Regions from separate parts of the Mesorhizobium sp. LNHC221B00 genome, predicted to be linked through region 4. Evidence: riboswitches for the same ligand, from Rfam matches in the RefSeq annotation. Region 4 holds a riboswitch; each other region holds the start of a gene.
What was found. Region 4 has a riboswitch for cobalamin ahead of metE (5-methyltetrahydropteroyltriglutamate--homocysteine S-methyltransferase). Riboswitches for the same ligand answer to the same signal wherever they lie in the genome.
Positions count from the first base shown of each region.

Region 1: linked by a shared signal. The riboswitch ahead of X741_RS145955 (CbtB domain-containing protein) and the one ahead of metE (5-methyltetrahydropteroyltriglutamate--homocysteine S-methyltransferase) in region 4 are both predicted to bind cobalamin.
Region 2: linked by a shared signal. The riboswitch ahead of X741_RS164755 (aromatic ring-hydroxylating dioxygenase subunit alpha) and the one ahead of metE (5-methyltetrahydropteroyltriglutamate--homocysteine S-methyltransferase) in region 4 are both predicted to bind cobalamin.
Region 3: linked by a shared signal. The riboswitch ahead of bluB (5,6-dimethylbenzimidazole synthase) and the one ahead of metE (5-methyltetrahydropteroyltriglutamate--homocysteine S-methyltransferase) in region 4 are both predicted to bind cobalamin.

Region 1 covers NZ_AYWR01000016.1:104,395-111,617, reverse strand. The annotation lists gene cobU (bifunctional adenosylcobinamide kinase/adenosylcobinamide-phosphate guanylyltransferase) at 1-500, opposite strand, end outside; gene X741_RS145950 (CbtA family protein) at 493-1,293, opposite strand; gene X741_RS145955 (CbtB domain-containing protein) at 1,309-1,488, opposite strand; cobalamin riboswitch at 1,524-1,722, opposite strand; gene X741_RS145960 (aromatic ring-hydroxylating dioxygenase subunit alpha) at 1,881-3,074, shown strand; gene X741_RS145965 (MFS transporter) at 3,078-4,277, opposite strand; gene X741_RS145970 (DUF1624 domain-containing protein) at 4,514-5,512, shown strand; gene X741_RS145975 (isoprenylcysteine carboxylmethyltransferase family protein) at 5,509-5,985, shown strand; gene X741_RS145980 (MerR family DNA-binding transcriptional regulator) at 6,199-6,585, opposite strand; gene mgtE (magnesium transporter) at 6,723-7,223, opposite strand, start outside.
Region 2 covers NZ_AYWR01000001.1:312,134-319,356, reverse strand. The annotation lists gene X741_RS164725 (glycosyltransferase family A protein) at 1-94, opposite strand, end outside; gene X741_RS164730 (glycosyltransferase family A protein) at 79-831, opposite strand; gene X741_RS164735 (glycosyltransferase) at 868-1,620, opposite strand; gene X741_RS164740 (hypothetical protein) at 1,617-2,666, opposite strand; gene X741_RS164745 (PqqD family protein) at 2,719-3,150, opposite strand; gene X741_RS164750 (hybrid-cluster NAD(P)-dependent oxidoreductase) at 3,298-4,398, opposite strand; gene X741_RS164755 (aromatic ring-hydroxylating dioxygenase subunit alpha) at 4,456-5,703, opposite strand; cobalamin riboswitch at 5,817-6,019, opposite strand; gene X741_RS164760 (DUF680 domain-containing protein) at 6,511-6,726, shown strand; gene X741_RS164765 (DUF680 domain-containing protein) at 6,805-7,002, shown strand; gene X741_RS164770 (DUF680 domain-containing protein) at 7,068-7,223, shown strand, end outside.
Region 3 covers NZ_AYWR01000013.1:96,328-103,550, reverse strand. The annotation lists partial or broken gene X741_RS01000000166880 (GFA family protein) at 120-522, shown strand; gene X741_RS148925 (hypothetical protein) at 519-806, opposite strand; gene dxs (1-deoxy-D-xylulose-5-phosphate synthase) at 955-2,868, opposite strand; gene X741_RS148935 (pirin family protein) at 2,971-3,891, opposite strand; gene X741_RS148940 (DUF2277 domain-containing protein) at 3,932-4,198, opposite strand; gene X741_RS148945 (exodeoxyribonuclease VII small subunit) at 4,368-4,619, opposite strand; gene X741_RS148950 (histone deacetylase family protein) at 4,623-5,549, opposite strand; cobalamin riboswitch at 5,671-5,851, shown strand; partial or broken gene bluB (5,6-dimethylbenzimidazole synthase) at 5,854-6,528, shown strand; gene X741_RS148955 (hypothetical protein) at 6,645-7,223, opposite strand, start outside.
Region 4 covers NZ_AYWR01000011.1:304,502-311,724, reverse strand. The annotation lists partial or broken gene X741_RS01000000166785 (IS21 family transposase) at 1-168, shown strand, start outside; partial or broken gene X741_RS01000000166780 (transposase) at 278-957, shown strand; cobalamin riboswitch at 1,506-1,708, shown strand; gene metE (5-methyltetrahydropteroyltriglutamate--homocysteine S-methyltransferase) at 1,802-4,153, shown strand; gene X741_RS150895 (hypothetical protein) at 4,394-4,690, opposite strand; gene X741_RS150900 (IS66 family transposase) at 4,690-6,312, opposite strand; gene tnpB (IS66 family insertion sequence element accessory protein TnpB) at 6,375-6,722, opposite strand; gene X741_RS150910 (transposase) at 6,719-7,093, opposite strand.

The DNA.
Region 1 (7,223 bases), on a different contig from region 4:
GGCAGCCCGGCCACCATCAAAAGCACCGTATCGGCAATCGCCGCGACCTGCTGGTTGAGCCGGCCGGCGGCATCGCGGAACCGACGTGCCAGGGCATTGTCCGGCACGATGCCTTGCCCGACTTCGTTGGACACCACGAACCAGGGCCCGCGCGGCCGCGACAGCACGGCCGCCAGCCGCTGGCATTCCTGCTCGAGATCACGTTCGCCAAGCATGTGATTGGTCAGCCACAGGGTGAGGCAGTCGACGAGCACCGGCTGATTGTCCGGCAAGGCCTCGATCGCACCAGCGAGGTCCAGCGGCGCATCGATGGTCGACCAGCCCTCGCCGCGGCGCGAGCGGTGCAGCGCGATGCGCTCGCGCATCTCGTCGTCAAAGGCATCGGCAGTGGCGATATAGGTCCATGGCGAGGGCAACGCCGTCGCCAGGGTCTCGGCGTGCGCGCTCTTGCCGGAGCGCGCGCCACCAATGATGAAAGTCAGCTTGCCGCGATCAGGCAAAGCTGTCGCGCAGGCTGGTCGCGGTGCCGGTGAAACGGCCGCGCACCACGCCGACGACCGCGCCGAGCACCAGCCAGAACACCAGATCGGTCACGGTCACCGCCACCACGAATTGGTGGTGCAGGCCCTCGGGAATCGGCGTCTCGAAACTGTCTGGCTGCGGCGCGCCGACAATATGCGGGGCGACGATCAAAGCCACGCCAAGGATCGCGAGCGGCAGCGATTTGCGGAAGGCGATCAGCCCAAGACCGATCGCCGTGGCCGCCACCGTCGAGACCCACCAAATCTGGCGCGGCAGCAACTCGGCCGCCGGCATCGCCGGCAGTTCCGGCGGCAGGCCGAGGCCAGGTGCCAGCGTGAACACGGCAAACCCTGCCAGGCCCCAGAACACACCCTGGCGCCAATTGCCGATGCCGCCCGCGAATTCCGAGACCGCGACCAGGACCAGCGCGAAGCCGATGCCGGTGACGATGTTGGCAAGCACGCTGAAGCCGAAACGCTCGAAACCATCGGCCGGCGCCCAGCCTTCGTCTTCCGCCGGAGCGGCGGCTTCGGCCGGCGCCGGCGCGGCGGAGCTCATGGCATGCCCCGCCGGTGCGGCGGTGCTCATGGCATTGGTATCCGCGGCAATGGGCGCGGCCTGGTCATGATGGTGGCCGCCACCGGCCTGCTCGTAGACTTCGGCCTTGAGGATAAGCGGCACGGTGGCATAGGCCTGCATGCAGGCGAGAACGACGCCGGCCACAAGCCCTGCGATCGCCGCGATGAACACGACGTTGCGAAACAGGTTCATGATGTCAAATCCTCGTCAGTGGCAGGGAAACCCCATCGAATGACGATAGTCGTGGGCGGCATTGTGGACCGCATCGATATGCGAGAAGCCGACAAAGCCGACGACGAAGATGCCGAGCAGCGCGGCTAGCGCGAGCTGCATGAAGCGCGACTGCGAGGAGACCGAGGCGCCGAGGGAGACGGAAGCAGTATTCATGTCTTGTCCTTTCACCCTCCACCCGAGGGCATCGAAGTCAGTTTCCTGTCGCCGGCAGGTCTCCTGGCTCGCGGATCAGCGCCCTTCTCCACCTTCCCGAAGAAAAATCTTCAGTGGCATATGGAGAGGACTACCGCACACAGTTGCGGGGGCAGCCACGGCATTGGGCAACAATTGAGCCCGCACCGCATTCCCTCTTGGCTCCAAAACGGAACCGACGACAGCGTGACTATACGGAAAATCACGACACGCGGCAAACCAAATTCCGCCGGCAACCAGCGCGATTGCGCCATGCCGGCGGCATCGGCCGTTCTCGGCACTACAATTGACAATTATCCCGGCCGGGTGTCGGCTGGCCACTTCACAGGAAGCCAGCCATGCAGCCCCCAGCCCTGCAGCCCAATGCCAGCGAACGCGATCGCTACAACGGCCTGACCCGGGCTGAAGCGACGTTGCCGTCATCGGACTATTGGGACGGCGAGAGCTATCAGCGCGACCTCGATGCGATCTGGTATCGAAGCTGGCTGCTCGTCTGCCGGGAAGCCGATCTCGCCCAACCGCTGGCTTTCCGCACCTTCCGCGTCGGCACGCAGGAAATCGTCGTGCTGCGCGACGAGACCGGCGAACTGCGCGCCTTCCACAACACCTGCCGGCATCGCGGCTCGCAGCTGTGCCAGGAAAGCGAAGGCCGGCTGAAGGCGCGGCTGATCACTTGCCCCTATCATGCCTGGTCCTATTCGCTGCGCGGCGACCTCGTGCGCGTGCCGTCGAAATCGCTGCCCGAAGGCTTCGACAAGGCCGACCATCCGCTCTATCGCGTCGCGCTCTCGGTGTGGCGCGGCTTCGTGTTCGTCAATTTGCAGGAGGGCGCGAATTTGCAGGAGGGCGCGGCCGGCTCGGCGCAGGCCTCATTCGATCCCGCCTGCGGCGATCTCGGCAATTGGCCGCTGGAAACGCTGGTATCAGGCCATGTGCTGCGCAAGGTGATGAACTGCAACTGGAAGATTTTTTGGGAAAACTTCAACGAGTGCCTGCACTGCCCCGGCGTTCACAAGGATCTGTCGCGGCTGGTGCCGATCTATGGCCGCGGCCTGATGAGCCGGCATGATGACCCCGAATGGGTGCGCCACGCCGACAATGACGCGCCGGAATTTTCCGGTGGCCTGCGCGTCGGCGCGGAAACCTGGTCGCGCGACGGCAAGACCCATGCACCGGTCTTCGCAGGCTTGACGCCGGCCGAGCGCGCCGCCGGCCAGACCTACGCCACCAGCCTGCCCTCGATGTTCGTCGTCGGTCACGTCGACTATGTCCGGACCGTGCGGCTGGTGCCGCTCGGTCCCGAACAGACCGGTCTTGTCGCGGAATGGCTGTTCGCGCCCGGAGCGCTCGGCGACCCGTCGGCCGACATCGACAACATAGTCGCCTTCGGCACGCAGGTGCTGGAGGAGGACGCGGCGATCTGCGAGGTCAACCAGAAAGGGCTGCGCTCCATGCGCCACAAAGCCGGCGTGCTGATGCCCGAGGAATATGATCTGCACCGCTTCCACAAATGGGTGCGCGAGCGCCACACGGCGCTTTCGCCGTGACCGTCACAGTGACTTCGGCAGATAACGCCAGGTCACGAAGCCGCAAACCGCGGCCAGCAAGCTCAGCGTGACGAACACCGAGCCGAGCCCGAAGAAGATCAGCACCACGGAATAGACCAGCGGCGGCGTCAGCTCGGAAAAATCGAGATAGGTGCGGTAGACCGCCGCCATCTGCGCCCTTTCGTAGGAGCGTACCGAGCGCATGAAGGCGGTCGAGCCCAATGCATCCAGCGCAATCGTGAAGAACGCGCCGCCAAGCAGGAAAGCGCCGGTCAGCAGCGGCGCCGTCGCTCCCACTGTGCCCGCGGCCAGCAGCATTGCCGACATGGCGAAATAGGCAAACGTCATGGTGCGCCGGCCGCCAAAACGTTTTCCGGCCTTGCCCCAGAAGATGGCCATGAACAACAGCGCGTTGCCGGCTGAGACCAGCAGACCGCCGGTCAGTTCGCCTTCGCCGGTGATCACCATGAACAGCGGGCCGTACACGAAGAAGGTCGTCCAGAAGCAGGAGCGTCCGAAGGCAATCAGCCACGCTAGCCTCAGCCTCGGCTGCGCGACGAAGCGGCCGATATTGGCGAGCGGATTGACCGGTCGTGTCTTGCCCGGCTGGATCGACTGGTTGTCACCAAGCCGATAGAACCAGAACAGCGCCAGCAAGGCCACGGCGAACGCCGCCACCGCGCCATGCGCGGCATAGATGCCGAAATGCGCGTAGAGGAAAATGCCGAGCGTCGGCCCGCCGGTCCAGGCAAACATCGACCACGCCATGCGCAGCGATTCGGCCTGCATGAAGTCTGTCTTGCGGATGTGGTCCATGATGTAGAGGTTGAGCGTGATCGACAGCGCGCTGGCGCCCATCACCCGGCACAGCATCCCCGCTACTTGTCCGGCAAGCGTGTGGGTGACGAAGAACAGCGAGCCGATGGCGAGCAGGCAGGCCCCTGCGGTGTGGACCCAGCGCCGCGCAAAGCGGCGGATCAGCATCGGCATGAACAGGGTCACCGACAGGCCAAGCAGCGCCACGATGGTGTAGAGGATGGAGACCATCTGCTCGTTGTGCAGTATTTCATAGGCCTGGATCGGAATGACGCTGGACACCGTGGCGCGCGCAAAGGATTCGACTGCGTAGAGCGAGGCGAAGGTGCGCGCGTCCGCGGCCTTGAGGGCCGGGAGCCAGATCGGATGGCGCACATGGGTCGACATTGCTTCCCCAAAGCAGAATCACCCGTCAAATCTGCCTTGGCCGTTTCCGGGCCATTAAGAGGAAACCGACGCGCAGGCGGCGAAAAGCGAGTTGGTCAAAGCCTTTCCGGCGCTGGCCCAAAGCGGCATCCGACATGGCCTGCGCCCACGCGGCGCCGTGCCGAGGAACCCGGTCTTCTTCTGTCCCGGCCAACCGTGATAGTCCTCAAGGCGGGGCTGAATCAGATCGCGAGACCATGACCATCGACACGCCGACCGCACCCGTCCAGAATCAGCCAAAACGCATCGTCGCCATCGACATCCTGCGCGGCATCGCGCTGCTCGCCATGGCGAGCTACCACTTCACCTGGGATCTGGAGTTCTTCGGCTACACCGACCCCGGCCTCACAGCCTTCGGCTGGTGGAAGATCTACGCCCGCTGCATCGCTTCGACCTTCCTGTTCCTGGTCGGCGTCAGCCTGTACCTTGCCCATGGCCGGCAAATCCGCTGGAACGGCTTCTGGAAGCGGTTCGCCATGGTTGCCGGCGCCGCGGTCGCCATCTCGATCGTCACCCGCATCGCGACGCCGGACGGCTTCATCTTTTTCGGCATCCTGCACGAGATCGCGCTCGCCAGCCTGCTCGGCCTCGCCTTCCTGCGCCTGCCGGCGTTGCTGACCCTGCTTGTGGCGGCACTGGTTATTGCGGCGCCGGTTTATCAGCGCTTCGAGGCCCTGGATCATCCCTGGCTGTGGTGGATAGGCCTGTCGGCGATCAATCCTCGTTCCAACGACTATGTGCCGCTGTTTCCATGGTTCGGCGCGGTGCTTGTCGGCATCGGTGTCGCGAAACTTGCCTCCGCTTCCGGCATGCGGGCGCGCCTGGCAAGCCTGACGGCCGGCCGCTGGGCCAATCCGCTGGTCTTCATCGGCCGACACAGCCTCGCCTTCTACCTGATCCACCAGCCGCTGCTGATCGGTTGCGTCTGGCTGTTCTCGCAGGTGATGCCAGCCAAGGTCGAAACCCCGCAGGTCAATTTCCTGAAGACCTGCCAGATCTCGTGCGAGCAGTCGCGCGACGCCAAGTTCTGTTCGAGCTATTGTAGCTGCATGCTCGACACGCTGGAGGGCGAATCCTCGCTTGATCGGCTCTACAACAACGATCAGACTGCGCAATGGAAGGCACATCTGGGCGATCTGGCCGGCACCTGCACGGCCCAGACCGACGACAAGATGACCGAGGGGGGACAGCAATGACCGACAGCCAGCCGAAGCCAGGAGGGATACCGTGGCCGCCGGTGATTTACACCGCCGCCATCGCCATCAGCATCATTCTCGGCATGCTCTATCCCCTGCCCTGGATCGGCGACCTCCTGGGCGACATCCTGTTCGCCGCCGGCTGGGTGGCGCTGTTCGGCGTCGCGGCACTCTGGTTCACGGCGATCCGCACGATGGTCCGGGCCAAGACGACGCTCAATCCCAACGCGATGCCCGACCATCTCGTCACGTCAGGCCCCTTCGGCATCACCCGCAACCCGATGTATCTGGCCAACACGCTGCTGTTGATCGGCGTCGCCTTCGTCACGGGCATCGTCTGGTTTCTGCCGCTGGCGTTCATCGCGGCCTTCGCCACCCAGAAGCTCGCCATCGAGGGCGAGGAAAAGGTGCTGGCGGCAAAGTTCGGCAAGAAATACCGGGATTACGCAAAGAGAGTGCGGCGCTGGATCTGAGCCGGGGCCTGTATTCCGCGGCGCAGAGATTTTGACAGCTCTTGGCCGATGAGGCGGCATACCTCGGCGATTGGCCGAACGCCTATCCCGTCCTCATCCACGGGCGGAGCAAGGAGCGCAGCGACGCAGCGCAGACCCGAGGATGACGAAGTTCGAAACGCTCCGGCCAATCACGAACGTTTGTCGCTCAAACGCGCGATAGAATCTGGCCCCTCAGGTATTGACCCCAAGTTCCACCAGCCGCTCCACACAGGACTCCTCGGCCTGGTCGAGTTCGGCCAGCGTCTCCTCGAGATCGCGGCGCTTTTGCCGGAGATCCTCGCGCTTTTCCTCGATCCGCTTGATCATCAGCTTGAGTTGCCCGACCTCGCCTGGCGGCTCCTTGTACATCTGGATGATTTCGCGGATCTCGTTGATCGAGAAGCCGAGCCGTTTTCCCCGCATGATCTGCCGGATGAGGTGGCGGTCGGAGGGACGAAACAGCCGCGTGCGGCCACGCCGCACCGGCTGCACCAGCCCCTCATCTTCATAGAAGCGCAGTGTCCGCGTCGACACGTCGAATTCGCGGGTCAGTTCGGTGATCGAATAATATTCCCGCATCGTCACTCCCACACGCCGGAAACCCTGGCGAACGCCATGCGTCGCCTCGTCCGAATCAAACCCTTGCCGCGCCGGAATCGACACGGCACCCCGCGCGAGCCTCGCATGGCATTTACGTAAAAGTCAATTGAGCTCGATCACCGGACCCCGAACCACCAAGTGGCAAGGCCGAGGAAGGCAAAAAAACCAACGACATCGGTGACGGTGGTGACGAAGACCGCCGACGCCACCGCCGGATCGATCTTGAATCGGTCGAGCAGCAGCGGGATCAGGATGCCGGCGAGTGCGGCGACGAACATGTTGATGATCATCGCCGCCGCGATGATGCCGCCCAGATTGACATCGTGGAACCAGGCGGCCGCGACGATGCCGATCAGGATGGCGAAAACGATGCCGTTGATGAAGCCCACCCCCATTTCGCGGCGGATGATGCGGCCGGCATTGTAGATGTCGAGGTCCCTGGTCGCTAGTGCCCGCACGGTGACGGTCATGGTCTGTGAACCGGCGTTGCCACCCATGCCGGCCACGATCGGCATCAACACGGCAAGCGCCACGATCCGCTCGATCGTGTGATCGAACAGGCCGATCACCGAAGCCGCCAGGAATGCGGTCAGGAGGTTGACCAGCAGCCAGGGAAC
Region 2 (7,223 bases), on a different contig from region 4:
GGGCCAGAACCGAGTTCAGCGCCGCGCCGATGGTTGCGGCCGCGTTGAAAGCCGGAATGACGACGCCATAGCCCGCCATTACAGGAACCGCCACTGCGCGAGATCCTTGAAGTCGAATATGCCCTCGACCCGCCGCAAGCCGGGGTCTGCCTTGCGGCGCTTCATCGACTTGTGGATGGCGCGCATGAACTCGCGAAAGGGCACGTCGGCTTCCTTGGTCATGTTGCCGGGATGACGCCTGTAATAGAGAGCCACCGTATCGGGCATAATGTATTTTGCCTGGCTCTCGAAGATGCGCAACAGATAGTCGGTGTCCTCCGCCTGCCTGAAGTCCTCGTCGAAGCCGCCGGTGCGCTCGATGAGTTCCCGTGCAAAAATCCCGGCTGACAGGTGGATTCCCCGCACGGTGATGGCGTGGCTGTCGGCGGTCGGCTCCAGCGTCTCGCCATCGATCTTGTCGACCAGCGTCATGCGCGAATAGGTCAGGTCGAGGCCAGGATCCTCTTCGAAGCAGGCGATATCCGCCGCGAAGCGCCCTATCGGCGAGATGTCGTCGGAATCGAGAAACGATACCAGCCGCGTCTGCGGCAGCAATTGTTTCAGCCCTGCATTGCGTGCCTTGGTGACCCCGCCATTGGCCTGCTGGAAAAGACGAATGCATGGGGCCTGGTCGACCAATGACCGCACGACGGCCGCCGAGCCGTCGGTCGAACCATCGTCGATGACGATGATGTCGAGATCGACGTTTTCGCGTTGCCTGAGCAGCGAGCGCAGCGCGAGGCCAACGAATTGTTCGCGATTGTGGACCGGCATGATCACGCTCAGCTTCATATGTCGCCCCGGATCATGAATTCGCCGCCCGACATATCACATGAACCGCCAGTCGGCGGAGTCTTTCAGGTCGAAAATGCCGTCGACCGTATGCAGCGAGGGATCCGCCTTGCGCCGCTTCATCGATTTGTGGATCGCACGCATGTACTCGCGAAGCGGTACGCCGGGCTCCCTGGTCATGTTGCCGGGGTGACGTCTGTAGTAGAGCGCAATGGTGTCTGGCATCACGAATCTGGGGCCGCTTTCAAAGACGCGCAGCAGGTAATCTGTATCTTCGGCCTGACGGAATGCCTCGTCAAAGCTGCCGATCCGGTCGATAAGGCTTCTGCTGAATGTTCCTGCCGCCAAGGAAAGCCCTCGGGCGATCTTGCGGCGGCTGCCAGGAGTCGGCTCCAGCATCTCGTCGTCGAGATCTTCAACCATCATCATCAGGGAATAGGTCAGGTCGAGGCTCGGATCGGCTTTGAAATGGACGAGGTCGGCCTTGAAGCGTCCGGATGGCGAGATGTCATCGGAGTCCAGGAACGATACGAATTGCGTCTGTGGCTGCAATTGGCCAAGACCGGTGTTGCGCGCACTTGCCACACCCTGGTGGGCCTGGTGGAAAAGCCGGATGCACGATGCTTCCCGCATGACGGCGCGGACGATGTCCACGGTGCCATCCGTCGACCCGTCATCGACGACGATGACATCGAGCTCGGCATCGTCCCGCTGCCTGAGCAGCGATCGCAAGGCCGCAACGACATAGTGCTCGCGGTTGTAGACGGGCATGATGACGCTCAATCTCACGCGTTGCTCCGCATGATGAAATCCGAAATCGTGCCGGCGATCTCCTGTGGGTGCGTCCCCAGCGAGAGTTGGTAGCATGGCAGCTGCCGGGTGAGGTCGCTGAAAAAGCGAAAGCCGCTCTCGCGCTCGCCAGGCATTTGCGAGATGCCGGACGGCGCCATTGCAATCATTGCCTCCTTGCGCGACACGGGCATGATCGAACTTGCCTCGCCCCCACTGATATGAGGCACCATCAACGCGACGATGTCCAGCCGCGCGGGTATTGCCCGTGCCGCGATGTCATCGATGCGGAACTGGTGCTTGCCTTGCCAGTTGAGCGGACCATAGGATTTCAGCCGATGTTCCAAGCCCAGCCGCTCGAAACCCGCGGGATCCTGTTTGAGCGTGGCAAACAACGGGTGCGCGGTCGGCCCGCCGGCAAGGTCGATCAGCACATAGTCGTCACCGACGCTGTCGAGCCCGTTGAGCAGGCCGGCGACGACCGTTCCCGATTTGCCGGCGCCGCCCGATCCGGCGAGGAGAATGCCCTTGCCGCCGACACCCAGCGTGCCCGCATGGGCCAGCCGCATGCCGCGCGCCGCATATTCCCAATGCAGGAAAGGGCGGAGCGGCGCCCCCGGCTCCCAAGGCGGGAACCTGTCATCGGCGGTCATCAGTTGCACGCCCAGACGGCGATCGGGGTCGTAGAACTGCCAGAAATCCAGGTCGTGGAAATGGTTGCCGCGCAGTCCGGCTTCCGCCAGCCGGCTGGCGAAGGCATGTTGCGTGAAGGGTCCCTGACCCCAACTGGCCGGCGCCGCGATGCCGTCCACGCCGGCATGGGCGACGAAGATACGGCAGGTATCGGCAGCTGCCGCGTTGCTCGAAGCAGCGACAAAGCCGTGAACGACGGCATTCGCCAACGCGCCGGCACTCAGATGCGCGGTCAGCTCCAGATGCGGCAGGCCCACCGTGCGCGTCAGCGGATAATGCGCGGCGCTGCTTTCGGCCTGCGCCAGCACATGACGTGCGTAGTCCGCCAGGTTCTCGAGAGTGACTTTCGGCATGGTTTGCCTGTTCCGACGCCGTCCAGCGACGAGAGTGCCTGATGCGCGCGCCTCAGTTGGCCTGCTTCACCGCGGGCCAACCGAAGGGTTCCTCGACCTCGTGGATGGGGTCAACGACGATGAGATCGGCAAGGTCGTCATGGATATCGACCTTGAGGGGCTCGCTGGCACCCGCAAGCTGAGCCAGCAATTCGCTGGGAACCGGTTTTGCAGCGGCATCGGCCACGGCCGCCAGCAAGCCGAATTCGAGCAATTGTGAAACAAAGCCGTCAATCTCGGCGACACCCAGCGCACCGGTTGCCGTTGCGGCGCCGACCAGTTCGGAGGCAGGCACGCCGGATGACAGCGCATCCCAAAGCCTGCTGCCTGAATCCGAGAAGCCGAAATATTTGCCCGTCGTCAGGTCGAGAACGACGGCTTCGCCGTCGAAGGATTCAAAGACGATGTCCTTGCTCGCTATGGCATAGATGCCGGATTGTCGCATGTTTGCTCCCCGCCGAAGCAGGCCGCGCGGATGATCGCCGGCCCTCACGGTCAACCCTACCGTTGTAGAGGCGTCTAACCATTTGCAGGGTTTTTGGCAAGATGGCCCGCAGGCCCGGCGAGCGCGACCGCAGGCCCTGCCTGCTGGTTACGCCTCGATTTCCAGTGCCGACAGCGGCTTGGAGCAACAGGCCAGGATGAAGCCGTCGTCGATCTCATGATCGAGGATGCCGCCATTGTGGCTCATCTCGACATCGCCGGAGACCTTCTTCACCTTGCAGGTTCCGCACAGGCCGAATTCGCAGGCGGCGGGAATCCGCACGCCCGAAGCGCGCGCCGTCTGCAGCACCGTCTGGCCGGCGACGCATTCGGCGTCGACCTCCGAAAGCGAGAAGCGGATTGGCGTTGCCGCTTCGACCGGAACAACCGTGCCGCCTTCCGCGGGCGCCGCGAACGGCGCCGGGACCTCCTCCACGGCAGGGGCTGCAAAGCTCTCCTGATGGTATTGCGTCATGTCGAAGCCGGAGGCTTCAAGCATGCCGCGCACGGCGCGCATGAAGGGATCGGGGCCGCAGCAGAAGATTTCGCGCTCGCGGAAATCCGGCGCCAGCAATGGCAGCCGGATCGCGTCGATGCGGCCCATATGGCCGTACCAGCCCTCGCGGCTCGACCGCTCCTCGATCATGAAGCCGAGCGACAGGCCGGGCATATGGCCGCCGAGCAGTTCGAGCTCCTTGCGGAAGATGATCTCTTCCGCGCGCCGCGCGCAATTGACGAAGCCGACATCGGTCCACGGCGCGCAGTCGTTCAGCCAGCGCAGCATCGACATCATCGGTGTCACGCCCGAACCGGCCGAGATGAACAGATATTTGGCCGCCGGATGGCTGTGCAGCGAGAAGTCGCCTGCCGGCCCGTAGGCCTTGACGTGCGAGCCGGGCACCAGATGGTCGAACATCCAGCGCGTGCCGATGCTGCCGGCCTGCGCCTTTACCGTCACCGCGATCGAGAATGGCCGCGACGGTGACGATGACAGCGTGTAGGTGCGCATCAGCGGCCCGTCCGAAGTCGGCAGCTCCAGCGTCACGAACTGGCCCGGCTTGTAGCGGAACCAGGTCTGGTTGTCGGACCGGAAGGTGAAGGTCTTCACGTCGGGCGCCTCATCGCTGACGCCGATCACTTCCAGCACCTGGAGCCGGTCGTTCCACGGCGCCATCTGGTCGAGATGGCGATAGAGGCCAAGATCGGTCATCGCATTCATCCTCTGGTCCTTGTTGCCCTGCTCATGTCGTGTTTGGGCGACATGAGCTCACGCAACGCTGCGCAGCGCCGGCTTGCCGTCTTCGGCAAGGCGCGGACCGATGAAGCGGGCGTACCAGTCGACGAACTGGATGACGCCTCCCTCGTGCAACTCCGAATAAGGGCCGGGCTCATAGGCCGGCGACAGGATGCCGAAGGCGTTCTCCTCGACGATGCGGCGGTCCTGGTCGTTGGTCTCGGTCCACACATGGGTGAGTTCGGCGAGATCGTAGTCGACGCCCTCGACCGCATCCTTGTGGACCAGCCATTTGGTCGTCACGGCGGTTTCCGTGGCGCTGATCGGCAGCACGCGGAAGGTCACGGCATGGTCGATGAGGATATGGTTCCATGTCGTCGGGTAGTGATAGTGCATCAAGGTGCCGATGCGGTCGGCCGAGACGTTGTCGGAGAGGTTCTTCCTCACCGCCCGCTTGCCGCTCATCGTGTAGCTGACGGCATCGCGCAGCAGCGGCGCGCGGGTGGCGCGATACTGCCCGGCCGGATCGATGCGGAACTTGCTCGGCAGGCCGGCCGCCTCGCATTTCGCCCAGTGCGCCAGCATCTCCGGATCGCTGTCGGCGCCCTGCACGCCGGTGACGGTCGGTGCTTCCGGGAATGTCTTGCACAGCTCCGGGTGATTGCCCGCGCAATGATAGCACTCGCGGTTGTTTTCCCAGACGAGCTTCCAATTGCCCTTCTCGATGATCGTGCTCTCGAAGGCGATCTTCGCCTCGCCGAGCCGGTGCGGCTTGAGGTAGGGTTCGATCATCGCCCGCATCGGCGCGAAGTCGGCCGGCTCCTTGCCCAGGCAGATGAAGATATAGCCGGCGACGCTTTCGCAGGCGACCGGCTTCAGCCCGAACTGGCTCTTGTCGAAACCCTCGGCCATCTGGCGGGCGAACAGCAGGCGGCCGTCCAGCTCATAGGTCCACTGGTGATAGGGGCAGACCAGTTTGGCGGCCATGCCCTTGTCGGTGTTGCAGACGCGGCTGCCGCGGTGGCGGCAGGAATTGTGGAAGGCGTTTATCTTGCCCTGCTGATCGCGCACCAGCACGACCGGATAGTCGCCGATCTGCACGGTGATGAAGCTGCCTGGCTTGGGCAGCTCGCAATCATGGCCGATGAACAGCCAATCGCGATACCAGATCAGCTCCATGTCGAGCTTGAAGTAGTCCGGATCGGTGTAAAAGGGCTGTTCCAGCGAAAAGCCCTGTCTGCGGCTGTTCAAGAGCCTCAGCATGTCGTTGCGAGCATCCATGTCCTGTCCTCATATCCAAGGACTGAACTGGTGGTGATGGAGGAAGGATCGGACGCAGGCCGGCGCCAGCCGGGAATGCATCATCCGCCCCTTGACCGCCCACCGCGATCAGTCGAGTTCTAGCAATCTCGGGCTGGTTTCCGGGCTCTGGAGTCGTCCTTGCGGACCATCGCGACACCTTCCCAGGCTTTCGCCCAGTGGTCTCCCGTTGCGACTTGAACTCCACCACCGTTGCGGGGGCAGCGCCGGATTCTGACCGGCTTCCCAATTCTCCACTCCGTCGTCACGAAGCGGCACCTGATTTGGCGTGATCTAATCACGGCACGCATCGCGGCGTCGGCATGAAAACGACATCGCATCCATGCGGCGCGACACGCATGCAAGATCGTCCCTACAAGGATCGCGACCGTTGAAACCGGCTCGTCGCCAGCACCCCAACGTTGTTTTTCGATCCTTGGCCGGAGCCAAAAAAAGGTTAACAGTTTCGAAAAGTGACTATTAGCGAAACCTAAAATCGAACCGAACGGTTCGTTTCTGTTGACGGTGCGTGCAGGACGTTGTGAACGCTGGGCCTCCGACACAGTTGGTGATAGCTCCCTTGATCCTTCTAACTGATTGATAAAAAAAGCAAAAAAATTGATGTGGAAGCCGGTGGTACAATTTCAAGTGGTGGATTCATGGTCCACGCGGAACAACTTCGTGATTGGAAACGGCCATCTGGCTTTCCCAAATCGGGGCTGTCCGAACGACGCGATTTCATCCCAAGACACGCCGCTAGACGGACGGAAAAATACTGGAGTACCCAAAATGAAAAAGATTGTTCTCACTGCCGCCGCCCTTCTGGCCATTTCCGGCAGCGCCTTCGCTGGTAGCGACCATTATAGTTCGGACCATTACGGCTCGAATGCGACCCCTGCAGCCACTGCCGTCGACAGCTCGTACACCGCTTCGGTCAAGAAGTCGGAACCGGCTGCTCAGACGCCTGTCCAGGGTGCCGACCACAACCTTTTCGGTAACCGCTAACAGGCGACCGCCGGTTGACGGCTGCTTGCCCGCCGTCCTGGCGAACTCAAAAACCCATCAAAATTCAGGAGACTTGAAATGAAGAAGATCATTCTTGCTGCCGCCGCCGTTCTGGCCATTTCCGGCAGCGCTCTCGCCGGCAGCGACAACTATGGCGCCAACCAGCCTGCCGTGACTTCGACCGACAATTCGTACACGGCTTCGACCAAGAAGTCGGAACCGGCTGACCAGAAGCCTGTCGTCGGCGCCGACCACAACCTCTTCGGCAACAACTAAAGCCGACCCGGCAATGGCGGGTTTGCCCGCCATGCCGTGGAATTCGAGACTTCAGGAGACTTGAAATGAAGAAGATCATCCTTGCTGCCGCTGCCGTCCAGGCCGTTTTCGGCAGCGCTTTTGCCGGCAGTGACAACTATGACTCCAATGGCGCCAACCAGCCTGCCGTGACTTCGACCGACAATTCGTACACGGCTTCGACCAAGAAGTCGGAGCCGGCT
Region 3 (7,223 bases), on a different contig from region 4:
ACGAGACAGGGAAGTGCAGCGAACGCATCGAGCCGCGTCGCGGCTTGCATGCATCGCATCAGGTCCGGCAAAATGGTGGTCGAGGAGAGCTGTCGTCGAAACATCCCGGGGGAGAACGAATGCTGACAGGAACTTGCCACTGTGGCGCAACTCACTGGACCCTGGAAGGCGATCCCGGGCCGATCACGGCCTGCAACTGCACGCTTTGCCGTCGCTACGGCGTGCTTTGGGCCTATGACTATGTCGACGAACGTATCCGCGTATCGGGACCGGCGGGCAGCTATACGCGCGCCGGAAAGAACACGCCATCGCTCGAAATCCTGTTCTGCCCGACCTGCGCCTGCGTGCTGGCCTGGCGCGGATTGCGCGACGATGCCCCCCGGGCGAACACGCATCGCGGTCAATGTGCGGCTGGCGCCTCCCGAGGCCGTCGCCGACTTGCCGATCGACCATTTCGACGGCTTCGACACTTTTGAGGATCTGCCGCGAGACGGCCGCTGCGTACGCGACATGTGGTTCTAGAATATGGTACGGGGCACTTGCCGGTCGACGGCTGGAGACAGGCCGTCGCCCCGCCCCCCTGAAGCTTGTTCACGCGGATGCTCAGCCGGGGGTGTAGGCGCGGGGTCCGGCACGACCACCAATTGCGGCACCTGCTTGTAGGAAAAGCCGCCCCTGATATCGCCCATCTTGCCGGCGACAATGCCCACAGCCGCCTTTTCGAGGTTGCGGTCATAGCTGGTCTCGGCCGCCGCGGGTGCCGCGATGACGGCCAGAAAAGCCGCGCCACACAGAAGCGTCTTCATTCCCATTGTCTCCCTGCCTGGCTCCGATGTAGCAGGGCGCCGTTGAAAAACGGCTAGGAGACACGGTAAGCAAAACGCCAAACGACAGTGTTAACAATGGGTTATGAAATCAAGCCGGCAAACCGATTCAAGCGCTTGATATGTCGAGTCAGGCGCGCTGGGCGTGGGCCGTATGCCCCAGCGCGGTGAACACGGTGCGCACGATGCCGTCGGCATCGAGACCGGCATCGGCATACATCTTTTCCGGCTTGGCGTGGTCGGTGAAGGTGTCGGGCAACACCAGCGGGCGCACCTTGAGGCCGCTTTCCAGCAATCCTTCATGGGCGAGGAACTGCAGCACGTGGCTGGCGAAGCCGCCCACTGCCCCCTCCTCCACCGTCACCAGAACCTCGTGCGAGCGGGCGAGCCGCCGGATCAGATCCTGGTCGAGCGGCTTGGCGAAGCGAGCATCGGCGACCGTAGTGGAAAGCCCGGCCGCGCCGAGTTCCTCGGCGGCGACCAAACAATCCTGCAAACGCGTGCCGAAGGACAGCAGGGCGACCTTGGTGCCTTCCCTGATAATGCGGCCCTTGCCGATCTCAAGAACCGAGCCGCGTTCCGGCATGTCGACGCCGACGCCGTTGCCGCGCGGATAGCGGAAGGCGATCGGGCCGTCATCATAGCTCGCCGCGGTGCGGACCATGTGGCGCAGCTCCGCTTCGTCGGCCGCCGCCATCACGACGAAACCCGGCAGGCTTGCCAGGAAGGTGATGTCGAAAGCGCCGCAATGGGTGGCGCCGTCGGCGCCGACGAAGCCGGCGCGGTCGATGGGGAAACGCACCGGCAATTTCTGGATCGCGACGTCGTGGACGACCTGGTCGTAGGCGCGCTGCAGGAAGGTCGAATAGATCGCCGCGAACGGCTTGTAGCCTTCGGTGGCGAGGCCGGCCGCGAAGGTGACCGCATGCTGCTCGGCAATGCCGACATCGAAGGTCCTGGCCGGGAACGCCTCGCCGAACAGGTCGAGGCCGGTGCCGCTCGGCATGGCGGCGGTGACGGCGACGATGCGGTCGTCCTCGCGGGCCTCCTGGATCAGGCTTTCGGCGAACACCTTGGTGTAGGCCGGCGCGTTGGCCGGCGCCTTGGCCTGCGTGCCGGTGATGACGTCGAACTTATTGACGCCGTGATATTTGTCGGCGGCGGCTTCGGCCGGCGCATAGCCCTTGCCCTTCTGGGTGACGACATGGATCAGCACCGGGCCTTCGCCATTGTCGCGGACGTTTTTCAGGACCGGGATCAGATGCTCCAGATTGTGCCCGTCGATCGGGCCGATGTGATAGAAGCCGAGCTCCTCGAACAGCGTGCCGCCGGTGACGTAGCCGCGTGCATGCTCGACCGCCCTTGTAATCGCGCGGTCGGCGCGCTTGCCTAGGTAGGACGTCAGCTTCTTGCCGAAGTCGCGCAGGCCGGCATAGGCCTTGCCGGAGGCAAGCCGCGCCAGATAGGCGCTCATCGCGCCGGTCGGCGGGGCGATCGACATGTCGTTGTCGTTGAGGATGACGATGAGACGGGCATCGAGCGCGCCGGCATTGTTCATCGCCTCGTAGGCCATGCCGGCCGACATGGCGCCGTCGCCGATGACGGCGATGACATTGTTGCGGCCACCGGAGAGGTCGCGTGCGGCGGCCATGCCGAGGCCAGCCGATATCGATGTCGAGGAATGGGCAGCGCCAAAGGGATCGTATTCGCTCTCGGCGCGGCGGGTGAAGCCGGACAGACCGCCTTCCTGGCGCAGCGTGCGGATGCGGTCGCGGCGGCCGGTTAGGATCTTGTGCGGATAGGCCTGGTGGCCGACATCCCAGATCAGCCGGTCATCCGGCGTGTCGAAGACATAATGCAGCGCCACCGTCAGTTCGACCACGCCGAGGCCGGCACCCAGGTGACCGCCGGTGCGAGACACGGCATCGATCAGTTCGAGGCGAAGTTCGGACGCCAGTTGCGGCAGCTCGCTCTCGTCAAGCGCGCGCAGGTCCGCCGGAATACGGACCTTGTCGAGAAGCGGCGTATGCGGCGTTGCGTTCACGGGTGCTCGGGCTTTCTGTTCAACGGCGGGATAGGCCGCCGGCCGGCGAAAGTAAATGCGTGTCGGTGACGCGGATCGATCAGGTCCCCTCGCCGACCTTCTTCAGCTTTCGGGCAGCGGAATAAACTCTTCTTCATCTCCTGGAACGATATCGAAGCGGCCCGTCTTCCATTCCTGCTTGGCCTGTTCGATGCGCTCTTTGGACGAAGAGACGAAATTCCACCAGATATACCGCTTCGAACCGAGCGAGGCGCCGCCGAACAGCATGAAATGCGCACCGGTTTGAGACGATACGATGATCTCGTCGCCGGGACGGAACACCAAGAGACGTTCGGCCGGGAAGATATCGCCCGAAATCGAGACCTCGCCTTCCAGCGTATAGATGGCGCGTTCTTCCGCATCGGCCGGGATTTTCACGCTGGCGCCCGGCGCTAGCCTGAGATCGGCGTAGAGCGTCTCCGAGTCGGTGCGCACCGGGGAGCGCAGTCCCTGGAAATCGCCGATGACAATGCGGCCGTTGACGCCTTCGGCGTCGATATCGGGAAGCCGCAAGACAGCGGTGTTCTCGAACACCGGCGCCACCTCTTCCTTGTTGTCGGGCAGCGCCAGCCATGTCTGCAGGCCGGAGATCGACATCGGCGCGCCGCGCAGTTCTTCCGGCGTGCGCTCGGAGTGCACGATGCCGCGGCCGGCGGTCATAAGGTTCACGTCGCCGGGCTGGATCACCATTTCGGTGCCGAGGGAATCACGATGGCGGATCTTGCCGTCGAACAGATAGGTTACCGTCGACAGGCCGATATGCGGATGCGGGCGGACATCGAGCGCCTGGCCGGCGCGCAGGATGGCCGGGCCCATGCGATCGAAGAAGATGAACGGACCGACCAGCCGTCTCTTGGCGGTCGGCAAGGCGCGGCGGACTTCAAAGCCGCCAATGTCCTTGGCATTCGGGATGACCATCAGCTCGATCTGGTCGCTTGCGAAGGCGTCGCCGGCTTCGGGATCCTCCCCGGGGAAGAAGCTCATGAACTCTCCTTGTCAGCGGCCAAGGACCGCCCTGGCCACATCAGGCAAAGCGGATCGCCGCCTTTGCCCGCAGTTTGGCCGCAACCTCTTCGCGATTGCGCGGATGCTGGTTGGTTTCAAGCGAATCGAGAAGCTCGCGCGCCGATGCCGCGATGACTTCGACCGCATGGTCGAACGCGTGCTGGTTCTGCTTCGAGGGCCGCGTCGTTCCGCTCAGCTTGCGGACGAACTGAAGTGCCGCGTCGCGGACTTCGTCGTTGGTTGCCGGCGGATCAAAATTGAACAGGGTCTTGATGTTTCTGCACATCGCTTCCGTATCTCCTCTTGTCCTGGAGCCGTTTCAATCGGGACGAACTCTATCCTTAGTCATGATCGTGTCCAAAAACCGGTGAGACCGCGCGCCAAGAGCGGTTCTATCTCTTTGTTTTAACGCAATTCCGGACGGAAAACCGGCTCACACTTTTCCTGGAATTGCTTTAGTCCGCGTCGAGCGGCTCCGTCCCGACCGGCTTGCCGTCGCGCGACAGCCTGATCTTCTCGACCTTATCCTCGGCGGCCTTCAGCAGCCGGTCGCAATGCACCTTCAACGCCTCGCCGCGCTCATAGATCTTGATCGACTGGTCGAGCGGCACGTCGCCACGCTCCAGATCATCGACGATCTTCTCCAGCGCGTCGAGTGCCTGTTCGAAGCTCATCGCCTTGACGTCTTCGTTGGTCTCACCAGCCATCGTTCATCCTTTCATCAGTCGCCCGACATGGGCGGCGACCGAAAATGCCAATCCCTGCAGATCGTAGCCGCCCTCGAGCAGGCTGACGAGCCGGTTGCCGCTGTGGCGCGCGGCACGCTGCATCAGCTGGCCGGTCGCCCAGTCGAAATCGTCCTCGGTCAGGTTGATCTCGGCCAGCGGGTCGCGGTGGTGCGCATCGAAGCCCGCGGAAATGACGATCAAATCCGGCGCGAAATTGTCGAGCGCCGGCAGCACGCGCGACAGGAAGGCATCGCGAAACACCTCGCTGCCGGTCTGCGGCGCCAGCGGCGCGTTGACGATATTGCCGGCGCCGATCTCGTTTTTCGCGCCGGTGCCGGGGTAGAGCGGCATCTGATGCGTCGAGCAATAGAGCACCGAGGGATCATCCCAGAAAATGTCCTGCGTGCCGTTGCCGTGATGCACGTCCCAGTCGACGACCGCGACGCGCTCGACGCCATGCTTCTTCTGCGCATAACGCGCGGCGATGGCCGCCGTGTTGAAGAGGCAGAAGCCCATGGCCGTGGTTTTTTCGGCATGGTGGCCGGGAGGCCGCGCTGCGATGAACACATTGTCGGCGCGGCCCTCAAAGACATCGTCGACGGCGGCATTGGCGGCGCCGATCGCCGCGATCGCCGCTTGCCAGCTCTTCGGGCTGGCGGTGGTGTCGGCATCGATCCGGGCGATGCCTTGGTCAGGGATGGCGGCGCGCACGCGGGCGACGAAATCGGCGGGATGCGCGTAGAGGATGGTGGCCTCGTCACCTTCCGGCGCCGTGACACGATCGAGCGCGGCAAAGGCCTCGTCGTCGAGCACGCGCTCGATGGCGCGCAAGCGATCCGGCCGCTCGGGGTGGCCAGGCGGCGTGATGTGTTCGAGGAAGATCGGATGCGTGTAGAGACGAGTGGCCATGCTCCCTATCTAGTGCCCCGGCGCCGCGATGGCCATGCATCGCGGCTCGATCGCTGGGGAAAATCACGTCTGCGTCCATTGGCGTCGCTGCGGGGATTGGCGCCCCGGGCGGTTCGGCGTAAGGTCGCCGACACTGCCTGGTGCCCGCCGCAAGCGGGAGAATCGGGAACACGGTTGAATCCCGTGGCGTGCCCAACGCTGTGAGGGGGACCGCGCCGGTAAATGCCACTGTCGATGACGGGAAGGCACCGGACGCGGGTTGATCCCAAGCCAGAAGACCGGCCTGGCAGACATCGTCATCCGCATGGTCAGGCGGCTGGCATCGATAGCAATCGCAAGGGGACAAGCGATGCCGGAACACATGACCGCTCATGGTAGCGACGGATTTGACCAGATGGCGCGAGACGCGGTCTACCGCGCCATGTTCACGCGGCGTGACGTGCGCAGCCATTTCCTGCCCGACGCGCTCGACGATGAGGTGCTGGCGCGGCTGCTGCTTGCCGCCCATCACGCGCCATCGGTCGGCTTCATGCAGCCGTGGAACTTCATCGTCATTCGCGATGCCGCACGACGAGCGGAGGTGCGCGACCTGTTCCTCGCCGCGCGCGAGCAGGAATTGCCGGCGATCGAACAGGAAAGGCAGGCGCTCTACCGCAAGCTCAAGCTGGAAGGCATCTGCGAAAGCGCGCTCAACATCTGCATCACCTGTGACCGACAACGCTCGCAGGGCTCACCGCTGGGACGCTGGCACAATCCGGAAATGGACCTCTACAGCACGGTCTGCGCGGTGCAGAATTTCTGGCTGGCCGCGCGCGCCGAGGGCGTCGGCGTCGGCTGGGTCAGCATCATCGAGGCCGGGGCGCTGAAAAGCCTGTTGTCCATTCCCGATCACGTAACGCCGGTCGCCTATCTCTGCGTCGGTCGGGTCTCCGAATTTGCGCCCAAACCGGACCTTGAAACGCATGGCTGGGGCCGACGCCTGCCGCTGCCCGAATTGATCATGAGCGAGACTTTTTGCGGTCAGGGCGAGGTGCGGCTCAAATCGGCGGTGGCACGCCTCAACGCCGTCGATGCCGCGCCGGCAAGCCCGGCCAATCAGCGTGTCGCGCCCGCCGTGTCCCAGCGCGAGCCGCCGAAGGAGGCCAGCGCCTTGTCCTTGAGTTCCCTGAACTTCGACGAGGCCTCGGCGAGCCGGGCGTCCCAGGCGGGATCGGGCACCTGGCCGGCGATGGTCTTGAAATAGACCTGCATCAGGCAAGCGATGGCGAAGGGCTCGATGAAAGCCGCTTTGAACGCCCAGGCAAAGACGATGGCGAGCACGAAGGCCCAACCAGCCAGTTGCCCCGGCATGATGAAGAGAATTGCGGCGGCAGGAACCAGCATAGCCAAGAAGATGACGAAAGAGACGCCCCACATGATGACCGCCAGCCAGACGGCGTTCTTGACCATGGTCTTGCCGTTCTGGGCATAGAGCACAACGCCTTGCCGCGCCGTCTCGAATGGCGAGGACGAATTGATGCGGATGTTGTAGCCAAGGATGATCTCATCGACATAGGTCAGCGACAGGCGGATCACCGTGTTGATGAAGGAGACAAGACCGCTCAGGCCCGGAATCGGCAGGAAGGCGGCGATGCTACCGAGCAGGCCGGTGACAGTGCGAATGGCGCCCTTGAC
Region 4 (7,223 bases):
CCGGCCTCGGTGTCGAAGACCTGCACGGTGCGCTTCGACAACAACAAATACTCGGTGCTGTCGACTGCGGTCGGAAGGCCCGTCGAGATCCAGGCCTATGCCGGCCGCATCGTCATCCGGCAAGACGGCGTTGTCGTCGCCGAACATGCCCGCTCCTTCGGGCGCGGCGACACGGGGGTCAGTTTTGGAAACGATGACGTAATTGCTGCCGTCGCTCCTTTGAACGAAGATTCGGCTGACGGCAAAAGCCGCCGACCATTGAGATCGAGGAGCCGCAGTGAAGCAATATGTCGGACTGGATGTGTCGCAGAGGGAGACAAGCGTCTGCGTGGTCGACGATAGTGGAAAGACGGTGTTCCAGGGAAAGGCAAAGTCCGATCCAGGAGCCTTGACGGAGCTGCTGCATAAACGTGCGCCTCACGCCGAGCGCATCGGATTTGAGACTGGTGCCATGTCCAGCTGGCTCTGGCACGAGCTGAAAAGGGTCGGACTGCCGGTCGTCTGCCTTGATGCTCGGCATGCAAAGGCAGCGCTTTCAGTCCGAATGAACAAGAGCGATGAGAACGATGCCCGCGGCCTGTCCCCGGCATCGGCGTGGTGACTGCGCTCACTTTCCGCCACACGATCGACGATCCCTCGCGCTTTCGCTCGGCCGCCAATGTGGGTGCCTATCTCGGCCTAACGCCGCGACGAAAGCAGTCCGGTGAAACGGATATCAATGGCCGCGTCTCACGCTGGGGCGATCGGCTGTTGCGAACCTACCTGTACGAGGCGGCCAGCGTGCTCCTGCACCGGACGAAGAAATGGTCCACCCTGAAAGCCTGGGGGATGCGTCTGTCAAGACGGATCGGTTTGAAGAAGGCAAATGTGGCGGTCGCACGGAAGATTGCCGTTCTCCTTCATTGCATTTGGGTTGACGGCACCAGCTTTGAGTGGGGTAACGAAAAGATGGCTTAGTCGACTCCACCCCAAACGAGTTCTCGGGCCGCTATCAACGCGGAACTCGTGATGTCCCCGCCGGGACGGTGGTTGCGGCGACCTCGGTCAAACGGCTGACAGCAGTTTACCTGCATCTCGTTGGAAACGTTGAGGCGCCCGACCCGAACATCATCATGAGGCATTCGACCTCGGAAAGGACCATGACCCCGGCGATGGCAGTGCGAGATCCGGATTGACAACTACCCGCAATTAAAGGGCCGTTTGACACCTACCGCACCGCGAAATCGGTTGGGGCTCATCCTGCACACTTTCCGCAGCCTCGGTGTTGGCTCGGCGCTCGCGGATCACCAGCGTCCTTTGAGCGGTAGCGCTTTTCAGGTTGAGGTTAAAGTCCTCCGATTGTTGTGGCTCCGCACGGCCTCCATTAGTTGGACAATGGGGGCAGCGGTGCAGCGGCGGCAAATGGACGACTCACTGTTTCACAATGTTAGACAAGCGTAAAAGCGCGATGACATAACCACATAAACATTTCGTTATGCGCCATTGACAAGAGAAGGGATTGCTGTGATTGTCTGGCGTGTCGTGGTTCTCGCGTGCGGCGCTGCCGCAGCGGAGCTAAGAGGGAAGCCGGTGCGATGCCGGCGCTGCCCCCGCAACTGTTAGCGGCGAGCCAACCCCACTCATGTCACTGAGGCGAATACCCTCGGGAAGACGGGTAGAGGCTATGACCCCGCGAGCCAGGAGACCTGCCACGACGAATTACGTCCACGGGCGGGGTGTCTCGGTGGCCGCTGCAACCCGGGCGTGCCGGGCCTGCTAGCGCCTTCCTTGTCACCGACGCCCCCAACCATCGGGGTATGACATGACTGTCTCTCAGCAAATTCCTGTAGCAACGCTCGGCGTGCCGCGCTTCGGTCGTCGGCGAGAACTGAAATTCGCCCTTGAAAGCTACTGGTCCGGAAAATCGTCCGCTGGCGACCTTCTTGGAACGTCGAAGGCACTCCGTGCCGCTAGCTGGGAGGAGCAGCGCGATCGCGGCGTGTCGAAAATACCGTCAAACGACTTCTCGCTTTACGACCATGTGCTCGACACCGCAGCTATGGTCGGCGCCATTCCCTCCCGTTACGGCTGGAATAGCGGCGAGGTCCCACTTGACATCTACTTCGCAATGGCGCGCGGCAACCAGGGTCAGACGGAGGATTGTGCACACGCTGGTCACCAGGAGGCGGCTCATGGGCCCGGTGTAACCGCGATGGAAATGACCAAGTGGTTTGACACAAACTACCACTACATTGTGCCGGAACTGGATGATGATCAGACGTTCGCCCTCTCGTCGACGAGACCCGTCGATTACTTCCTCGAGGCCAAAGCTCTCGGCATTCACACACGCCCAGTCATCCTTGGACCCATCACCTTCCTCAAGCTGGCGAAATCGCCTGCCGAAGGGTTCGATCCTATCGCGCTCCTACCGCGGCTGCTGCCTGTTTACGAGCAACTCCTGCAGAGGCTGAAGCTGTCGGGAGCCGACTGGGTGCAGATCGATGAGCCAGCGCTTGTCCTCGATCTGAACTCCAACGAACGAGCTGCGTTCGAGTTCGCCTATGGCCAGCTGTCGAAAGCCGCGCCCGAGCTGAAGATCATGCTGGCTACATATTTCGGGCATCTGGGAGACAATCTCGAAACCGCGGTTTCTCTGCCCCTGGCCGGGCTGCATATTGATCTCGTGCGCGCTCCCGAGCAGCTGGAAACGGTGGGTCGGCTCGCTCCGAAGGATCTGGTGCTCTCGCTTGGCTTGATCGACGGCCGCAACGTCTGGCGTGCGAACCTGCCCGCCATTCTCGACCGCATCAAACCGATCGTCGCCGGCTGGCCCTTGGACCGCGTCGAGATCGCGCCTTCTTGCTCGATGCTGCATGTGCCGATCGACCTGCGCATGGAGACGGAACTCGACGCCGACATCAGCTCGTGGCTCGCCTTCGCGGCCCAGAAGACTGACGAATTGGTGTTGCTGGCCCGGGCCCTGTCCCAAGGCAGAGATGCGGTGGCTGGCGCGTTGAAAGCGTCTGCCGAGGCTGCCGCCACGCGCGTGACATCCACGAGGATCCATGACCCGCTTGTTCAGGGGCGGATCGCTAGCATTGACGACAGCGCGAAGCGACGAGAGAGCGCTTTTGCCGAGCGCTCCAGAGTCCAAGCCGGCTCACTCGGGCTGCCGCCGTTCCCGACGACGACCATCGGGTCCTTCCCGCAGACGCCGCAGGTACGCAAGGCGCGGGCCGCTCATGCGAAGGGCCAGCTGAGCTATGTCGACTACGAGACGTTCCTGAGGAAGGAGATCGAGGCTGCAATTCGCTGGCAGGAAGAGATCGGGCTGGACGTGCTGGTGCACGGTGAATTCGAGCGAAACGACATGGTACAGCATTTCGGCGAGCAGCTGTCTGGCTTCGCCTTCACCCAGCATGCCTGGGTACAAAGCTATGGGTCGCGCTACGTGCGTCCCCCCATCATTTTCGGCGACGTATCGAGGCGCAATCCGATGACAGTGCGCTGGTGGCAATTCGCGCAGTCGCTTACGGAAAAGCCCGTGAAGGGAATGCTCACAGGCCCAGTCACCATTCTCAACTGGTCTTTTGTTCGCGACGACGTACCCCGCTCCGAAGCCTGCCGCCAGATCGCGCTCGCCATCCGCGACGAAGCGACGGATCTCGAAAGATCCGGCGCAAGGATGGTCCAGATCGATGAGGCCGCGTTTCGCGAAGGATTGCCACTGCGCCAATCTGACTGGAAAGTCTATCTCGACTGGGCTGTCGAATGCTTCCGGATCGCTTCAACGGGTGTAAAGGACGCGACTCAAATTCATACCCACATGTGCTATTCGGAGTTCAACGAGATCATTCACGCGATCGCTGGAATGGATGCGGATGTCATTTCGATTGAGACGTCGCGCTCGAAGATGGAACTTTTGGACGCCTTCACGAACTCCAAATATCCGAACGAAATCGGTCCCGGCGTCTATGATATTCACTCACCACGCGTCCCGGAAGTCGGCGAGATTTCGGACTTAGTCATGCTTGCCCGCGAGCGACTGTCCGATGGCCAACTGTGGATAAACCCGGACTGTGGCCTCAAAACACGCAAATGGGAGGAGGTCCGCCCTGCCCTCATGAACATGGTCGCTGCAGCACGCGCGCTCCGGCAGAAAGTGCAGGCGTGAGGCTTCTCTTCCTCACAGTGTGGGGAGTTGCCGGCTGGCGGATGTCGGCCGGGAATATGCCAAACCGATCACACTCTTGGAAATAAGCCACACGGCGAAAATGTGCAATTTTCCTTCGGCACGTGTCCTCATCCCGCAGAAATATAAATGTGACACTACGCTATAGTATTGGTCCTTGGGAACATACCGGCCCCGCGCCTCGAACAAATCGTACACACGTCGTTTGTAACCGCCCGGTTGTTACCGCGGAGATTTCGCTTTGATGCGAGCGATGAGTTCCTGGTCATCGACGAAGGCTTCGAGGAAGTCACTCCATTCGTCAGCGGTGCGGCGCGCATGGGTAAGCATTTGCTCCAGCTCTTCCATTCCGTCGCGGGTGAGCGAAGTTATTGCCTCGTCCGGTCCGGTGTAGACGCTGATGATGCTGCCGTAGCTCAGGTTGTCATCATTGCTGACGATCGCCTGAAGGAGTTCGGCATCTTCATCGAGCAATTTGGCGACGTAGTCGATGCTGAACACATGGGTCACCGTTGCCATCAGGCAGCCTCGGCGGAGATGGCGGTGACAGGTGACCAATTCCAGGGAAGCAACTCGTCGAGGCGATTGATCTTGTGATCTTGGATGCGGTCGAGCACGTCTGCGAGATATGCCTGCGGATCGATGCCGTTCATCTTGGCCGTCTCGATGATTGTCATGGCGCGAGCCAGGGTCTCCGCGCCGGTGTCGGCGCCGGCAAATAGCCAGTTTTTTCTTCCGATTCCAATCGGGCGCAGGGCTCGCTCGGCGGCATTGTTGTCCATGGCGACGCGGCCGTCTTCGAGGAACAGGCACAATGATGGCCAGCGGCTCAGGCCATAACGGAAGGCTTTTGCCAAATCGCTCTTGCCCGGAATGCGGGTCAGTTGCGTTTCGATCCAGACACGGAATGCCCCGATCTTTGGTTTGCTATGCTTCTGACGTGCGGCAAGGCGGGCATCGGCAGGCTGACCCGCAATGCCGTGCTCGATGTCATAAAGCGCACCGATACGGTCGAGAGCCTCGCATGCGATCTCGGATTTGTTCGAGGTCCAGATATCATGGAAGTCGCGTCGCCAATGCGCCCAGCATGCCGCTTCTCGGAAGCGGGATTTTCCATCGGCTCCAGGCTCATAAAGCTTGCCGTAGCCTTTGTAGCCGTCAGCTTGGAGGATGCCGCTTGTCTGCCTCAGATGGCGGAGGACGTGGTCTTCCTTCCAGTCCGGAGCAAAGTAGTAGACCGCGCCAGGCGGAGCGCCGCCCGCCCATGGGCGTTGATCGCGGACATATGTCCAGATCCTGCCTTTCTTTACGCCTTTCCCCAGCCCTTTGTCCTGCATGGAGCGATCCAGCACCCGGATCGGGGTATCGTCGGCATGAAGAAGGTCGCTGGCCATGATCACGGTTCCGATCCGCTCGATCAGGGGCTGAAGCACCTGCATGGCGCGACCGCACCAATCGACCAACGTACTGTCGGGGATGTCGGCACCCATGCGGGCGAAGATTTCGTTCAGGCGATACAATGGCAGGTGATCGTCGAACTTCGAGACCAGGATGTAAGCCAGAAGGCAGGCTCCCGCCATGCTGCCTGGTATCGGACGGCTGGGCGCGGGCAACTGCACCATCTTTTCGCAGCAGCGGCAGGATTTCTTCAACCGAGCGACCTCGATGACCTTCATCTGCGCGGCGATCATGTCGAGGATTTCGCTTGTGTCTTCGCCCACAAGACGTAGTTCACCGCCACAGGCGGGGCAGCAGGCGCCGGGATCGAGCTCCCTGCGCTCGCGAACTGCCTTGTGCGACACGCGCGGACGCCGGCGCGTGATCCTTTCGGGCGCGTTCGTCATAGGCGCGAGAGACGCTGCCTCGTCGGCCTCATTGATTGGCCCGGCATTGCTCTCCGCCGCGGCGATCAAAAGATCCTCCAGCGCCAGTTCCAGCTGCTGGATTTCCCGCTCGACTTTTTCCGAAGACTTGCCGAAGACCTGTTTCTTCAGCCGGGCAATGCGCAGCCGCAAGGCCTGGATCAACTGGTCATGCGCCTGCAACGTCGCCGACATCTTCGCATTTTCCGCCTGCAAGGCGGCGATCATCGCCTTCAGAAAGGCAGGATCGTCTGGAAGATTTTCGGCGACATTCGGCATGCACCTGACTACCATAAGTCAGGACGAGTAGCCATAAAAACCATTAGATTCAGAGAGATAAATCACCCGACACGCGCCGGCGGCGCACCCCAATTGGGGCGTCGCCAGTCAATTCCTTCCCACAACATCGCCATTTGCGCTGACGTCAGCCGGGCCGTCCCGTCGGCCGCCGACGGCCACGGAAAGCGGCCCTTCTGCAAGACCTTGTAATAAAGACAGAACCCCTGGCCATCAAAATAAAGAAGCTTCAAACGGTCGCCACGCCTTCCCCGAAAGGCGAAGACCGCGCCTCCCGTCGGCTTCTGGCGCAACACATCCTGCGTCAGTGCAGCCAAACCCTCGATCCCTTTGCGCATGTCCGTGAACCCGCAGGCAAGGTACACCCGAACCCCAGTTCCCGGTCCGATCATGCTATCTCAACCGCCTGGATAAGCCGAGTCAGAGTGGCGGTATCGATCTCTCTGTCAAAGCGCAGGTTGCGCCCACAGCATAGTTGCAATTCGACCAGCGCTGACAATCTGTCGGTGCCTTTGCCCATACAGAGTTCGCTCCGCGCCACGGGCATGTCCACGGGAAGGAACATGGGACCCGCCGACGGCAACAGGAGCCCCTTCCTCCTCAGCTCTCGCCGCCAGGTGTAAATCTGCTGCCGTGTCACATCATGCCGCTCGGCAACCTCAGTCACAGTCGCCCCGTCAATTCCAACCGACATGACGATGTCGAGCTTCTTCTTATCACCCCAGCGACGACGCCGTTCAGCACCAAGAATCTCGACACGCATCGCAAACCTCGCACAAGACACGTCGCAAACGACGTCGTTAAACACGTGTCATAGGACATCACGACGATGTCAGGCAGGCGGTGACAATCGGGCGGTTACCGTCGTTTCTCAAAGTAGACTGCTTGGCGCG